One region of the Lentzea sp. NPDC004782 genome, then DNA from elsewhere that is predicted to be linked to it. Evidence: riboswitches for the same ligand, from Rfam matches in the RefSeq annotation. Region 1 holds a riboswitch; the other holds the start of a gene.
The links. A riboswitch is a leader RNA that binds a small molecule or an ion and turns the genes downstream of it on or off. The one in region 1 is predicted to bind glycine.
Positions count from the first base shown of each region.

Region 2: another riboswitch for glycine. It lies ahead of gcvH (glycine cleavage system protein GcvH); the one in region 1 lies ahead of gcvT (glycine cleavage system aminomethyltransferase GcvT).

Region 1 is NZ_JBEXJN010000004.1:4,581-12,197, forward strand. Features, by position in the region: gene ABZV40_RS04765 (3-hydroxyacyl-CoA dehydrogenase NAD-binding domain-containing protein) at 1-233, opposite strand, end outside; gene ABZV40_RS04770 (acetyl-CoA C-acetyltransferase) at 235-1,437, opposite strand; gene ABZV40_RS04775 (GNAT family N-acetyltransferase) at 1,494-1,928, opposite strand; gene ABZV40_RS04780 (acyl-CoA dehydrogenase family protein) at 2,036-3,172, shown strand; gene ABZV40_RS04785 (CaiB/BaiF CoA-transferase family protein) at 3,169-4,293, shown strand; gene ABZV40_RS04790 (hypothetical protein) at 4,613-4,810, shown strand; gene ABZV40_RS04795 (helix-turn-helix transcriptional regulator) at 4,975-5,469, shown strand; gene ABZV40_RS04800 (hypothetical protein) at 5,564-5,947, shown strand; gene ABZV40_RS04805 (DUF3817 domain-containing protein) at 5,962-6,264, shown strand; glycine riboswitch at 6,310-6,400, shown strand; glycine riboswitch at 6,401-6,489, shown strand; gene gcvT (glycine cleavage system aminomethyltransferase GcvT) at 6,586-7,617, shown strand, end outside.
Region 2 is NZ_JBEXJN010000025.1:125,238-132,854, forward strand. Features, by position in the region: gene ABZV40_RS23820 (alpha-L-fucosidase) at 1-1,174, opposite strand, end outside; glycine riboswitch at 1,314-1,406, shown strand; gene gcvH (glycine cleavage system protein GcvH) at 1,469-1,849, shown strand; gene ABZV40_RS23830 (L-serine ammonia-lyase) at 1,853-3,217, shown strand; gene ABZV40_RS23835 (cytochrome P450) at 3,303-4,193, shown strand; gene ABZV40_RS23840 (helix-turn-helix domain-containing protein) at 4,197-4,553, opposite strand; gene ABZV40_RS23845 (TROVE domain-containing protein) at 4,632-6,221, opposite strand; gene ABZV40_RS23850 (VTT domain-containing protein) at 6,708-7,358, opposite strand; gene ABZV40_RS23855 (hypothetical protein) at 7,430-7,617, shown strand, end outside.

The DNA of each region.
Region 1 (7,617 bases):
GCCAGGGCCGCGTTCTCCGGCGTGATCGCGATCAGCACGTTCAGGTCGCCACCGGCGAAGAACGTCTTCTTGGCGGACGTGATGATCACGCCGGTGATGTCGTCGCCTTCGAGCTTCGTGACGGCGTCGCCCATGAGCTCGCGGTACTCGTCGTTCATGACGTTGGCGGAGCCGGACATGTCCATCGTCAGGGTGACGATGCCGTCGGAGTCCTTCTCGTAGTGGAACGGCATGTCAGACCCTCTCGATGATCGTCGCGATGCCCATGCCGCCGCCGACGCACAACGTGGCGAGGCCGCGGCGCAGGTCCCGGCGCTCCAGCTCGTCCAGCAGCGTCCCGAGGATCATGCAGCCGGTGGCGCCCAGCGGGTGGCCGAGCGCGATCGCGCCGCCGTTGACGTTGACCTTGTCCTCGGGGATGTCCATGTCCCGCAGGAACTTCAGCACGACCGACGAGAACGCCTCGTTGACCTCGAACAGGTCGATGTCCTCGACCGAGAGCCCGGCCCTGTCCAGCGCCTTGCGCGCGGACGGCGCCGGACCGGTGAGCATGATCGTCGGCTCGGTGCCGACCACCGCGACGGAGACGATCCGGGCACGCGGCGTCAGGCCGAGCGCCTTGCCCGCGGCCGCCGACCCGATCAGCATCGCCGCGGCACCGTCGACGATCTGCGACGAGTTGCCCGGCGTGTGCACGTGGTCGATCCGCTCGACGGTGGGGTAGCGGTCGATCGCCACGGTGTCGTAGCCGAGGTCGCCGTGGAACTGGAAGCTGGGCTTGAGCTTGCCCAGAGACTCCACAGTGGACTCAGGGCGGATCGTCTCGTCCTCCTTGAGCACCACGGTGCCGTTCTGGTCGACCACCGGCACGACCGAACGCTCGAAGAACCCGTTCTTCTGCGCCGCGAACGCGAGCGCGTGCGACCGCGCGGCCCACGTGTCGACGTCCGTGCGGGAGAAGCCCTCCAGCGTCGCGATCAGGTCGGCCGACACGCCCTGCGGCACGAACGACAGGTCGAAGTTCGTCTGCGGGTCGATCGCCCACGCGCCGCCGTCGGACCCCATCGGCACGCGCGACATCGACTCGACGCCGCCCGCCACCACCAGGTCCTCGAACCCGGAGGCGACCTTGGCGGCGGCCAGGTTCACCGACTCCAGGCCCGACGCGCAGAACCGGTTGAGCTGCACACCGGCCGGCCGCTGGTCCCACCCGGCGGCCAGCACGGCGGTGCGGGCGATGTCACCGCCCTGCTCGCCGAGCGGTGACACCACGCCGAACACGACGTCGTCCACCGCGGAGGTGTCGAGGGAGTTGCGTTCGGACAGCGCGCGCAGCACCCCGGCGGCCAGCGCGACGGGCTTGACGCTGTGCAGCGACCCGCGCTTCCCCTTGCCGCGCGGCGTGCGCACCGCGTCGAAGATCAAGGCTTCGCTCATGGCATCCACGCTAGGACCGCGGGGTGGAGCTGGCCATGACCGTGAAGGGTGACCGATTAGCTCACCCGGAACTCCATCCGTTCCGGGTCGTCCGACTCGATGAACCCGAGCCTCTTGTAAAGCCGCCGCGCGGGCAGGTTGTCCTCCCAGACGCGCAGCCGCACGAGCTTCCAGCCCTCCCCGGCCGCCCACGTGAGCACGGCGCTGACCAGCGCTTCTCCCAGCCCGCGGCCGCGATGCGACTCCCGCACCCACATCGAGTACAGGTACAGCCCGTCGGGCTCCCCGGTGGCGGCGACCAGGCCTGCGGGGCCGGGATCGAGCGCGACGAGCTTCAGCCCTTCCGCCGCCCGCGCCCGCCACTCGTCCTCGCCGAACTCCTGCTCGCGGGCGAGCGTCGACCCGAACTCCTCGGGATCGCTGCCCAGCGCTTCCAGGCGGATGTCACGCCACAGCCGCCACTCGTCCGGCGTGACCTGGTGGATCTGCATACCGTGCAGTCTGGACGACCGGGGTGGGATTTTCGCTCACTTTTTCGGGGGACGGCCTGGCGCGCCGGTCATGGCGTGGACCACTGGCCGGTGGTTGTGTGGAACGCATGGCAGAGCGTCGATCGCGGTGGATGGACAGCGACCTGGACCAGTTGCGCCGGCTCGCCCGCACGTTCGTGGAGAAGGAGGTCGCGCCGCACCAGGAACGCTTCGCCGAGCAGAAGCAGGTCGACCGCGACCTGTGGCGCAGGGCCGGTGACCTCGGCCTGCTGTGCCTGAGCATCCCCGAGGAGTACGGGGGCGGCGGCGGCACGTTCGCGCATGAGGCCGTGCTGCTCGAAGAACAGGCACGCGCCGGCGACAGCGCCTGGGGCAACAGCGTCCACAGCGGGATCGTCGCCCACTACCTCAACTCCTACGGCTCCGAGGAGCAGAAGCGCCGCTGGCTGCCCAAGCTCGCGTCCGGCGAGTACGTCGGCGCGATCGCCATGACCGAGCCCGGTGCGGGCTCCGACCTCCAGGGCATCCGCACGAAGGCGGTCCGCGAGGGCGACGAGTACGTCATCAACGGCTCGAAGACCTTCATCACCAACGGCGTGCAGGCCGACCTGGTGATCGTGGTCGCGAAGACCGATCCGGCGCAGGGTGCGCAGGGCATCTCGCTGATCGTTGTGGAGAACGACATCCGGCGCGGCCGCGTGCTCGACAAGGTCGGCATGAAGGGCCAGGACACCGCCGAGCTGTTCTTCGACGACGTGCGCGTGCCCGTCGCGAACCTGCTGGGCGAACAGGAGGGGCTCGGGTTCGTCCAGCTCATGCAGCAGCTGCCGCAGGAACGCCTGATCATCGGCGTGTGCTGCATCGCGGGCATCGAGGCGGCCGTCGACGTGACGCTGAAGTACGTGAAGGAGCGCACGGCGTTCGGCAAGGAGCTGATCAAGTTCCAGAACACGCGGTTCAAGCTCGCCGAGTGCGCGACGGAGGCGGCCGTGACCAGGGCGTTCATCGACGAGTGCATCGAGAAGCACCTGCGCGGTGAACTGGACGTGCCGACCGCGGCGATGGCGAAGTGGTGGGCCAGCGACCGGCTGGGCAAGGTCGTCGACGAGTGCGTGCAGCTGTTCGGCGGTTACGGCTACATGAACGAGTACCCGATCGCACGTGCCTGGTCCGACGCCCGCGTGCAGCGGATCTTCGGCGGCACGAACGAGATCATGAAGGAAATCATCGCGAGGTCCCTGTGACGGGGCCCCTCGCAGGACTTCGTGTCGTCGAGCTCGCCGGCCTCGCGCCCGCGCCGTTCGGCTGCATGGTGCTCGCCGACCTCGGCGCCGACGTGATCCAGGTGCACAAGCCGGGCAGCCGCCCGACCGTGCCGGGCGACTTCCTGGGCCGCAACCGGCGCTCGGTCGCGATCGACACGCGCAGGCCCGAGGGCGCCGAGCTGGTGCTGAGGCTGGTCGAACGCTCGGACGTGCTGGTCGAGGGCTTCCGGCCGGGTGTCACCGAGCGGCTGGGCATCGGTCCGGCGCAGTGCCTCGCGCGCAACCCGCGCCTCATCTACGGGCGCATGACGGGCTGGGGACAGGACGGGCCGCTCGCCGACCGCGCCGGGCACGACATCGACTACATCGCCGTCGCGGGTGCGCTGGAGCCTCTCGGACGCGCCGGTGGCCCGCCGTCGTTCCCGATCAACCTGCTCGGCGACTTCGGCGGGGGAGGGCTGCTGCTGGCCGTCGGCGTGCTCGCGGCACTGTACGAACGGGAGCGTTCCGGGCGCGGCCAGGTCGTCGACGCGGCGATGGTCGACGGGGCGGCGCTGCTCACGACGTTCCTGCACGGGATGCGGTCCGCGGGCATGTGGCCGGGCGGGCGCGGCGAGAACATGCTCGACGGCGGCGTGCCGTTCTACGACGTCTACGAGGCCGCGGACGGGAAGTACGTGGCCGTGGGCGCGCTGGAGGAGAGGTTCTACGCCGATCTGGTGCGCGTGCTGGGCCTGGAGGACGCACCGTCGCGCAACGACCCGGCGAACTGGCCTGACCTGCGGGAACGCATCGCGGCGGCGGTGAAGACCCGTTCCAGGGACGAGTGGGCCGACCTCGCGCGGGACACCGACGCGTGCCTGGCACCCGTGCTGACGCCTGCCGAGGCGGCGCGGCACCCGTACAACGCGGCACGGGCCACGTTCGTGGACGTCTCCGGCTCGCTGCACCCGGCGCCGGCACCGCGCTTCGACCGCACTCCGACGTCGGTTCCGACGCCTCCGGTTTCGACCGGCGCGAACACCGGGGAAGTGCTTGCCGACATGGGTGTGGCGGACGCCCAAATTATGGAACTGCGTCGGTCAGGAGTTATTGGATGAATGCTCGGGTGCGCATTAATAAGGACACGACGAGGTGACAGAGCGTGATGCCGGGTGGTCGGCATCCGGGTGAGGCCCGGTGCAACAGTGTCTGGTCCAAGCTGTGGGATGCGAGGGTGTCCGTGTTCACCTCGTGCCCAGGACATCGGCGCTGGACATCGACCCCTTTAGCCGCCATTCGGGTGACATTCCCCGTCGCGCAGGCGTGCGTGGCTGGTGGATCCTGAACCCAGTTGGGCGTGGTCGTTGTTCATCACACGGGTGAATGGGGGACCATGTCGGGTGACACGGGCGGTTCGCCGCCCCACCTGTGACCGACATGGACGGAGAGGTACCTGTGAACCTCAAGAAGGTGCTAGTGCTGGCGGGCGTCGCGCTGGTGCTGTTCCTCCTGATCACCCGGCCCCAGGAGTCCGCTGCCGCGGTCCAGACGGTGCTCGGCTGGCTCCGGCAGGGCGCGGAGTCGATCATCACCTTCATCAGGAGCCTCTTCGGGACGGCCACCCCGATCAGCTAGTGACACTGGGTGATCCTCGGCCGTTCGCGTTGAGCCGGATGGGTGGAATGAGGCCAATCACGCACTGGTAACGGGTGTTCTGGGGATTCAGGGTCTGGCGATTGTCAGACCTACCGAATACCTTCCGCTGCAATGGCCGATCCCCGACCGACGAGGAGGCATGGATGGTCGAGGACTCCGGGGTCCACGAGCTGTTGAAGCAGTGGGCGGCTGAACGGTCTGATGACGCAGAGATGCAGGAGGTGAACCGGATCAAGAACGCGTGGCTCGCGGAGGCTCCCCCCTCGGCGCCCGGCATCCCCGTGCAGCGGGGAGGCAACAAGGGCGGGTCGCGTGGCTTGGTCAAGGTCGACTCGGCGGATCCGGCCTACGTGGCCGCGATGCGCAAGCGGGCGCCGGAGGCACCCGAGGCACTGCTCGCTGCCGCGGCGAGCTACTGGCAGCTGGTGGGCGACGTCGCCGAGGCCGAGCAGTGGTGGGACGCGGGCATCAGCCCGTTGGACCAGCGCGCGCTCGACTACCGCGCGGCGGGCCTGACCCCTGCCGACCTCGGACGGCGCTTGGGTCCGATGACGGTTCTCCAGCACCTTCGCCGCGGTTCTGCCGCGGCCTGGTGCGTCGCACGTCTGCAGAGGCAGCGCCGGGACGGCGTGGCGTAAGTGATGGACGGGCTGTCGTGGATTCGGCAGCCCTGAGTTCAACCCTCACGGGTGGCCTCCTGTCCGGAGGCCCAACCCAAGTAGTCTGGAGGTCGTGCGCGGCCTCCTCACCCCCCAGCGAATCTTGATCGGGCTCGGTTGCCTGGTCGCTCTGATCGCCTGTTGCGGGCTCGCGTACTGGCAGTGGCAGCGCTTCGAGTCCGCCAGCGGCACGTTCCAGAACCTGGGTTACGTGCTCCAGTGGCCGCTCTTCGGCCTCTTCCCGGCCTTCATGGTGTGGCGCTTCCGCCGGTTGGCGCGCCAGCGCCGTGACGAGCCTCTCTCCGCACCGGAGCCGGTTGGACCCGCCGCGATGCCGGTGACTACCGTTGACGCCGTCAAACCCGCGCCTGTCGAGCACTTCGACGACGAAGAAGACGCGGAGCTCGCGGCCTACAACCGCATGCTCGCGGACCTCAACGCGCGGGACGGTCGGTGAACGAAGGCGGGCAGATGAAGGGTGCGTTGACCCGGTTCCGGGTCATGGCTTACGTGGTCGGTGTCTTCCTGCTGCTGTTGTGCGTGGCGATGGTGCTCAAGTACGCCGCGGACATGGGCCAGTTCATGAAGGTCGTCGGTCCGGTCCACGGCTTCCTCTACGCCATCTACCTGGTGATTTCCGTCGACCTGGCGCTGAAGCTGCGCTGGTCGATGAAGGGCACCGCCCTCGTGCTGCTCGCCGGGACGATCCCGTTCCTGTCGTTCTGGGCGGAGCGCAAGGTGGTCGAGAAGACGGCGCAGGGCGTGCCGCTGTGACGTTTGGCCTGCTAGCGTCTGGGGCTACCAACTGAACACGGCCGTCGATGTCGCGCGGGAGAGCTCCGTTGAGTCGGAGCGCCGAAGGAGCAACTCCTCCCCGGAATCTCTCAGGCACAGATACCGCACGACGAAGGCAACTCTGGAAAGCAGGCCATCGGCCTCGCCCACGGTGCAAGCCACTGAAGGTGGCGAAGCTCTCAGGCTCATGACAGAGGGGGAGGCTGCTCAGGAAGAGGAGTCTCCGATGGACCGTGTCATTCTTCTGTTGCCTCAGCCGGCCTCGTCCGGCTCTTCGGCGCACCCTGGAGGAGCGTTCTGATGTCCCGCCTCACGCCTCTGAACGCCGAGCACGAGCAGCTCGGCGCGATGTTCACCGACTTCGCGGGCTGGCGGATGCCGCTGCGCTACTCCAGCGAGCTCGCCGAGCACCACGCCGTGCGCACCACCGCGGGCCTGTTCGACCTCACGCACATGGGTGAGATCGTGCTGACCGGACCGCAGGCCGGCGAGGCGCTCGACTACGCGCTGGTCGGCCACATCTCGGCGCTCGCGGTCGGCAAGGCGCGCTACACGATGATCACGCAGGCCGACGGCGGCGTGCTCGATGACCTGATCGTGTACCGGTTGGGCGACGAGGAGTTCATGGTCGTCGCCAACGCCTCCAACGCCCAGGTGGTCGCCGACGCCCTGGCCGAGCGCGCGGCCGGGTTCGACACCGTCGTGACCGACAAGTCCACCGACTACGCGTTGATCGCGATCCAGGGCCCGAAGTCGGTCGAGATCCTTTCCGGACTGACCGACACCGACCTCTCGACGGTCAAGTACTACGCGTCCTACCCGTCCTCGGTCGCTGGCGTCGACGCACTGCTGGCCCGCACGGGTTACACGGGTGAGGAGGGCTTCGAGCTCTTCGTCGCGCCCGCCGACGCCGCCGCGGTGTGGAACGCGTTGCTGGAAGCCGGTGCCGCGCACGAGCTCAGGCCGTGCGGTCTCGGCTGCCGCGACACGTTGCGCCTCGAAGCCGGGATGCCCTTGTACGGCAACGAGTTGACCACCTCGCTGACCCCGTACCACGCGAACCTCGGCCGCGTCGTGAAGCTCGACAAGCCGGGTGACTTCGTGGGCCGCGACGCGCTGACCAAGGTCGCGGAGTCCGGTGTGGACTCGGTCCTGGTCGGGCTGAAGACGCCGGAGCGCCGTGCCCCCCGGCACGGTTACGCGGTGCTGAACGGCGACGAGGTGGTCGGCGAGGTCACCTCGGGCGCCCTGTCCCCGACGCTCGGCTACTCGGTCGCCATGGCCTACGTGTCGAGGGGCAGTGCCGAGCCCGGCACCCAACTGCTGGTGGAC
Region 2 (7,617 bases), on a different contig from region 1:
TGAACTGCGGGATGAACTGGTCGTAGGCGAAGTCCTTGCCGTACGTCGCCGCGTGGTACGGGTTCACCGCGTTGTTCGGGTCCTGCATCCACTGCCAGTACCACTCCGCGTACTGCTCACCCGGTGGCGACCACGCGGGCACCGAGTAGAGCCCCCAGTGGATGAAGATCCCGAACTTGGCGTCGTCGAACCAGTACGGCGACTCGTGCGCGGCCAACGACGCGTCCATCGCCTGGTAGTCGGCGACGCCCAGGGAGAACCTGGCGTTCTGCGAGGCCGAGACGCGGCCCGACCGCGCCGTCACCTTCCCGTCGAACGTGCCGGTCCGGTAGGCGTGGATCCCGATCCGCACCCGCGCCTCCTCGCCGGGCGCGAGCCGTTTCACCGACGCCGGCTGCAGCGTCACGACCCCCAGTCCCTCGGCGCGCACGGAGATGTTGGACACCCACTGGTCACCGAGGTTCACGACGGTCGCCTCGATCGTCTGACCGCCCACGCGCGGCAGCTTGGTCGTGCTGCGCGCGGCACGGACCGCGAGCACCTGCCCCTTGCCCGCCGGCTGCACCGACAGCGCGAACACGTGCAGCGAGGACTTGCCCTCCGCGGCCGGGCTCGTCACCGGCAGCGTGACGGCTACCGCCTCCTTCTGGGGATCCGCCCACAGTTGTGCGGTGCCGATCGACACGGGGTGCTCGTCACGGCCGCCCGGCGAGTACCGGAACGGCGCGGAGATCGGACCACTGCCCGAATACCAGTCGGGCCCGCTGATCGCTCCGGTGGTCGAGGACCCGTCCGCGTAGTGCACGGTGGCGGTACCGCCGGCCGCTCCGTACGAGGACGCCACGAGCAGGTGCACGGTCAGGTAGTGCCCTCGCGGCAGGTCGATCCGCTGGCCGAGAGCGACCACGTTGTTGTTCTTGGTCTGTGAATTTCCCGGGAAGAGGTACGGCACGCCATCGGCCGTGACCTGCCCGGACGGCAGTGCTTCCGCGGGGAACGCGTAGCCGGAACCGTCGAAGTTCCCGGTCCGGTCCGACGCCGTGTCGATGCCGTCGTTGTCGAAGAGGTGGCTGATGGGAACGGTGACGGGAGCCGGTGCCTCCGCAGCCGTGGCGGTGGGGACGGGAGTCAGCACCAGTGTGGTGAGCAAGGCGACGATGAACGGTTTCCGCATGAGACCTCCGATGTCTGCCTGCACTCACCATGGCAGCGCTCTCCCCGATGTCAACCGTCTCGCGTTGACACTTGGCGGTGGCCGCACATAGCGTTCGCGCTCGAGAACTGAAGACCGGCCGCGGTGCCCGTGAGGCACCAGAACCCGAGTGGGAGAGACCTCGACGAAGAAGTCGGGGCGCCGAAGGGGCAAGCTCCCGCACACTCTCAGGCAGCAAGACCGCTCGGGGTAGGCAACTCTGCACGGCGGAGGGGGCTGTTACCAGACCGAGCCGTCATAGCCAGAGGAGTCGTCGTGGAGTTCCCCGAGAACCTGCTCTACACCCACGAGCACGAGTGGGTCGACTGGACGCCGGGTACCCAGGACCCGCTGACCTGCGGCATCACCGCCTACGCGGCCGACGCGCTCGGCGACATCGTGTTCGTCCAGCTGCCCGAGGTGGGCGCGAAGGTCGTGTCGAACGAGGTGTGCGGCGAGCTCGAGTCCACCAAGTCGGTCAGCGACCTGTTCTCCCCGGTCACCGGTGAGGTCATCGAGGTCAACGGCGCGGTCGTGGACGATCCGGCGATCATCAACAACGACCCGTACGGCCAGGGCTGGCTCTTCCGCGTGCGCGTGGAGTCCGCGGAGAACCTGCTCACCGCCGCCAAGTACGCGGAACTGACCAAGGACTGATCAGTGGCGATCAGCGTTTTCGACCTGTTCTCCGTCGGCATCGGACCGTCCAGCTCCCACACCGTCGGCCCGATGCGCGCGGCGGCGATGTTCGTCGAGAAGCTCGGCGCGCGTGTGTCCGAAGTGGACCGCGTGCACGTCGAGCTGTTCGGCTCGCTCGGCGCGACCGGGCACGGCCACGGCAGCCCGAAGGCCGTGTTCCTCGGCCTGGAGGGCAACCTGCCGGAAGAGGTCGACCCGACGGTCGCGGCGGCCCGCGTCGAGGAGATCGTCACCGGCGGGCGGCTGCGGCTCGGCGGCGTGCACGAGATCGGCTTCGTGCACGACCGCGACCTCGTCATGCACCGCCGCAAGTCGCTTCCGTTGCACCCCAACGGGATGAGCTTCGAGGCTTACAAGGGCGACGAGTCCGTCGAGCACGCCGTGTACTACTCGGTCGGCGGCGGTTTCGTCGTCGACGAGAACGCCTCGGGCACCGACCGGATCAAGCCGGACACCACGCCGTTGCCGCACCCGTTCCTCACCGGTGACGAACTGCTCGCGCGCTGCCGGGAGACCGGTCTGTCGATCAGCGAGATCATGATGGCCAACGAGCTGTCGTGGCGGACTGAAGACGAGGTGCGCCAAGGACTTCTGCACATCTGGCACGTGATGCAGGAGTGCGTGGAACGCGGCTGCACCGAGCACGGCGTCCTGCCCGGCGGCCTCAAGGTCCGCCGCCGCGCCGCCGAGATGCGCAAGCGGCTGGAGGGCGAGCACTTCGTCACCGACCCGCTGCGGGTCATGGACTGGGTGACGCTCTTCGCGTTGGCGGTCAACGAGGAGAACGCGGCCGGCGGCCGGGTCGTCACCGCGCCGACCAACGGCGCGGCCGGCATCGTCCCGGCGGTCCTGCACTACTACACGAAGTTCGTGCCGGGAGCCAACGACGACGGCGTCGTCAGGTTCCTCCTCACCGCGGGCGCGATCGGCGTGCTGTTCAAGGAGAACGCCTCGATCTCCGGCGCCGAGGTCGGGTGCCAGGGCGAGGTCGGCTCGGCCTGCTCGATGGCCGCCGGCGGGCTCGCCGAGGTCCTCGGTGGCACCCCGGAACAGGTCGAGAACGCCGCCGAGATCGCCATGGAGCACAACCTCGGCCTGACCTGCGACCCGATCGGCGGCCTGGTCCAGATCCCGTGCATCGAGCGCAACGCCGTCGCGTCGATCAAGGCGATCACCGCGGTGCGCATGGCGTTGCGCGGCGACGGCTCGCACTTCGTGTCGCTGGACAAGGTCATCAAGACCATGCGCGACACCGGCAAGGACATGTCGGTGAAGTACAAGGAAACCGCGCGTGGCGGCCTCGCCGTCAACGTCATCGAGTGCTGAGTTTCCACGACACTTTGGCGGGCGTGCGTCTCAACTGCGCCATGTGCACTTTCGTGACGCACGCCCGCTGCCACACTCGCGCTTTGTGGTCACCGCGTACGAGCCTCTGAACTCGCAGCACATCGCGAACCCGTACCCGCTGTTCGTGCACTTCCGGGCGTGCGAACCGGTGTTCTTCAGCGAGAAGAACGGTTACTGGGTGGTCAGCCGGTACGGCGACGTCGTGCGGGTGCTGAGAGACCCGAGCTTCGTCGCCACGTCCCACCACCTGGATCCCCAGGTGCGCAAAGCACTTCAGGGCGCCTTCTCGGCGCGGCGGATGGCCGAGCTGGAACCGCTGGTCCGCGACTGCGCCGACCGCCTGATCGACGGCTTCCCGCGCTACGGCCACGGCGACTTCGTACCGCTGTTCGCCGACCCGTTCCCCGCCGCGGTGATGCGGCACGCGATCGGCACCCTGTCACCGGAAGAGCAGAAACCGTTGGCGGACTTCGGCATGACGGTCAACGTGCTCGCGCTCGGCCTGCGCTCGCTGCTCGCCGGCCGCCGCAGGCACTGGATCGACATCGTCGACGACCCCGCCACGATCCCGTCCGTGATCGAGGAACTGCTGCGCTACGAAGGCCCGATGGTGAGCCTTTTCCGGCACGCCACCGAGGATGCCGAGATCGGGGGACATCCGGTGCCGGCGGGGGCGAAGGTGCAGCTGCTGCTGGGCGCCGCGAACCGCGACGAGGCCGTCTACCAGTGCCCGGAGTCGTTCGACCCGTCACGGCAGATGCCGACCGTGCACCTCTCACTCGGTGCGGGAGCGCACTTCTGCGTCGGCGCGCCACTCGCGCGCATGCAAACCCGTGTGGCGCTGGAACAGCTGTCGTCCCGGCTGCCCGGACTGCGGCTCGCACCGGGCCAGCCCGTCACGTTCCGGCCGGACCTGCGCATGCGCGTGCCGGACCGGTTGATCGTCGAGTGGTGAACCCTACTTGCGGCTGTCGTACGCGCGCTGTGCTTCGAGCACGTCCGGCATGCGCGCTTCGAGCAGGTGGATCAGCGACAGCAACCGCTCGGCCGTCTCGCGGCCGAGCGGCGTGAGGCTGTAGTCGACGCGCGGCGGGTTCGTCGGCTGCGCCTCGCGGTGCACCAGACCGTCCCGTTCCAGCGCGTGCAGCGTCTGCGACAGCATCTTCTCGCTGACTCCGTCGACCCTGCGGCGCAGCTCGTTGAACCGCAGCGACCCGTCCACGAGGGCGCCCAGCGTCAGGCTGCCCCACTTGCCGGTGACGTGCTCCAGCGTCGGGCGCGACGGGCACGCCTTGGCGAACACGTTGTACTCCACACCTGCATACTAACTGATAGTTAGTGGTCGATGAAGGGCGCCTTGTCACACCTGAGGTGGAACAAGGCGCCCTTCATCTCAGAACGGCCAGTCGGCGTTCTGGCCTGCTTCGAGCAGCGGAACCATCCGGAACGTCGCGTCGGTCAGGCCACCGAACTCGTGGCGGTTGGCCCGGCCGGTCGCGAACGCCGCCTGCCGGTACCCGTTCAGGTTGAAGCCGTAGATCGGCACGTGCCGCGGCACGGCGTCCGCGACGCCCTGGCTGTAGTGGCCGCCGATCGTCTGCATGTCCGAGATGATGAACACGCGGTCGTGGCCCCGGTAGGTCCGCTGCAGCGACCCGACGATGTCGGTGCCGTGCCCGACCTCGCCGATCCGCTGCAGGAACCGGTCGATCTCGCGGATGACCGACGCTCCGCGTGCAACGTCGTGCCGGAACGTGCCGTCCGCGAACCCGACGACGTCGACCTGCTCGCCCTTGGCGCCCAGAGCGACACCGAAGACCGCCGCGGCCTTGGCCGGGGTGACCTTCGACTTCGCCGAGATCGTGCCGTGCGTCATCGACGCCGAGGTGTCGACGAGGACCAGCGACCGGCCCGGCAGTGCCGGCAGGTTCGCGAGCGACGCCTGCAGCGCCTGGTCCAGGGCGTGGCCCCAGCGCAGGCTCGGTGCCGCCTCGTACGCCGACAGGAACCGGAACGGGAACTGCCGCGAGCGCGCGACCTGGCCGGGGTCGGCCAGCCGTGCCGCGACCTTCGCCGCCGCCTCGTCGGACATGCCCGCCTCGTCGAAGTTGCGCAGGTTGCGCAGCAACGCCATGTAACCCATCGACGGCGCGAGCGCTTCCCACACCTGCCTCGTCAGCGGACCCTGCAGCCATCCGGCCACGGCCTCCCACGTCATCCCGGCCCCGCGCAGCACGTCGGCCGCGTCGGGCCGGTCGAACAACGCCCGGCGCTGCTCGACCGGCCACGTCATGAGCTCACGCCGGGCCGCGATCACGCGCAGCGCCTCCGGCACCGCGACGTCGGGGGTGCGGCGGCGGTCCAGCACGTGCTGGAACAGCGAGCCCTGCCACGACGCGGCGGGCGAGGGGTGCACGAGGTTCAGCACGTCGGCCATGCGGAAGCCGCGGGCGTCGCTGTCCCACTTGAGGACCGCGCGCTCGTCGTAGAGCCGCCGGACCGCGTCGGCGATGCCGCGCTTGATCGGCTTCGGCACGCGTCGGCCGTTCGTGCTCGTCCAGTAGGCGAGGAGCTCACCCGGCTCGTCCGCGCGCTGCAGCACCGACTCGACGACCGCGCGGTTGGTGACGCCCGCGTCGGAGGAGGCGGTGAGCCGGGCGTGGACGAACTCGGCGGCGCCGACGAGCGACGCGGTGCGCATGTTCGCCTCGCCGCGCAGCCACTTCAGCAGGCGTGCGGTCCACACGGGATCCGTGAGCGCCGCCTCGTGGACGAGCTGAGCGAACCGGGTGTCGCGCTGAGCGCCGGACTCGTAGAAGGTGTTCTCGCCGCCCATGTTCGACACGGCGAGCAGGAACAGCTCGGACTTCGTGTCGCGGACGTGACCGTCACCGCCCTCGTAGGTGTGGACGGTCGGCGTCGGCACCGTGGCGATCGGGCTGGTGCCCGCCGGACGTGCGCGGAAGATGTTGAACTTCGCCATCGGCTCTTCCCCCTCAGAACAAAAGAAGGGGAGCCCACGAACTCCACACGTGCCCGAGATCAAGGTCGCGGAAGGTACGTTGCTGCTCTGCCAGACTGAGCTACGGCCGCGATGGCCGGCAGGATTCGAACCTGCGACCCGCCCATCCCAGGTGGAAGTAACCCTCTGCTGCGCACCGGACACGTGTGAAGTTGTGCGCTCCCGAGATCAAACCGCCAACGGGACATTTGCGTTTTGAAGACGAAGTAACCGTTGGCTTCGCACCGGGTGCGATTCTCATACAACCACGCCGCGCCAGCGATTTAATTCGGCCGGGGGGATGGAGTTGTGGGCGCCCGAGATCAAGTCGCGGAAGGTGACGTGCTCACCGAGGTGAGCGAAGACCGGCCGAAACCGGCTTCAGGAGTCGAACCTGAGCAACCAGAAGTAACCCTCCGCTGCGCACCGGGCGCACATCCATGCAACCACGCCGCGCCAGCGATTTTTCTAGGGCGACGCCTTCACGAGTCGTCGCAGCAGGTAGAACAGCCCGACGGTGACCAGGAAGCCGACCGCGCTGATCATCACGATCTGCTCGACCGTCTCGGCTTTCGAACCGGCGAAGACGTAGGCGGCGCAAATCGGCACGGTTCCGACGAGGGTGTAGAACATGAAGGACTGAAACGACACCCGTGAGACACCCGCGGACACGGACACGGTCTCCGCCATCATCGGAATGCCGCGCGCCACCCCGAAGAACCAGGGCCCGAACTGACGGCCCCAGCGCCGCATTTCGGTTAGTTCCTCAATGGTTACAACGCGGCGCACCAGCCACGGTCCGGCATACCTCCCGAGCGCGTATCCTGCGGCGGAGGAACCCAGGGATCCGACGATCGCGAGTGCCAGCCCGAGCGGCAGGCCGAGTGCCGTTCCCGCCAGCACGATGAGCGGAGTGGACGGCACGGGCAGCAACACGTCCAGGACGAGCAGGACGAAGATCGCCACCGCCGCCCACACCGGGTCGATGCCACGCACCCACGTGATCACTCCCTCGAAGTCGATCAGGTCGAGCGCCTCGAACACGATCCAGCTCAGCAGCACGAAGCCGAGCACGACGAACGGTATCCACTTCCACCGAACGCCCGTCTCATAACTCATCGGGTGATGGTCGCCCACCTCGATGCGCCGGACAATCCGCCAGTGGCGCAGGTTCCGTGAAGGAGACACACATGAGTGACGACCTCGTGCCGTTTCTCGGACACTGGGTGCTCGATCCGGCACGCTCCGCGTACACCGGCGGCACGCCACCCCGAAGCGGTCACTACGACCTGAGTCTGGACGGCGAGCGGCTGATCGTCAGCATCGAGGGCGTGCTGGGGTCGGGTGATCCCATCCGCACCGGGTACACATTGGACCT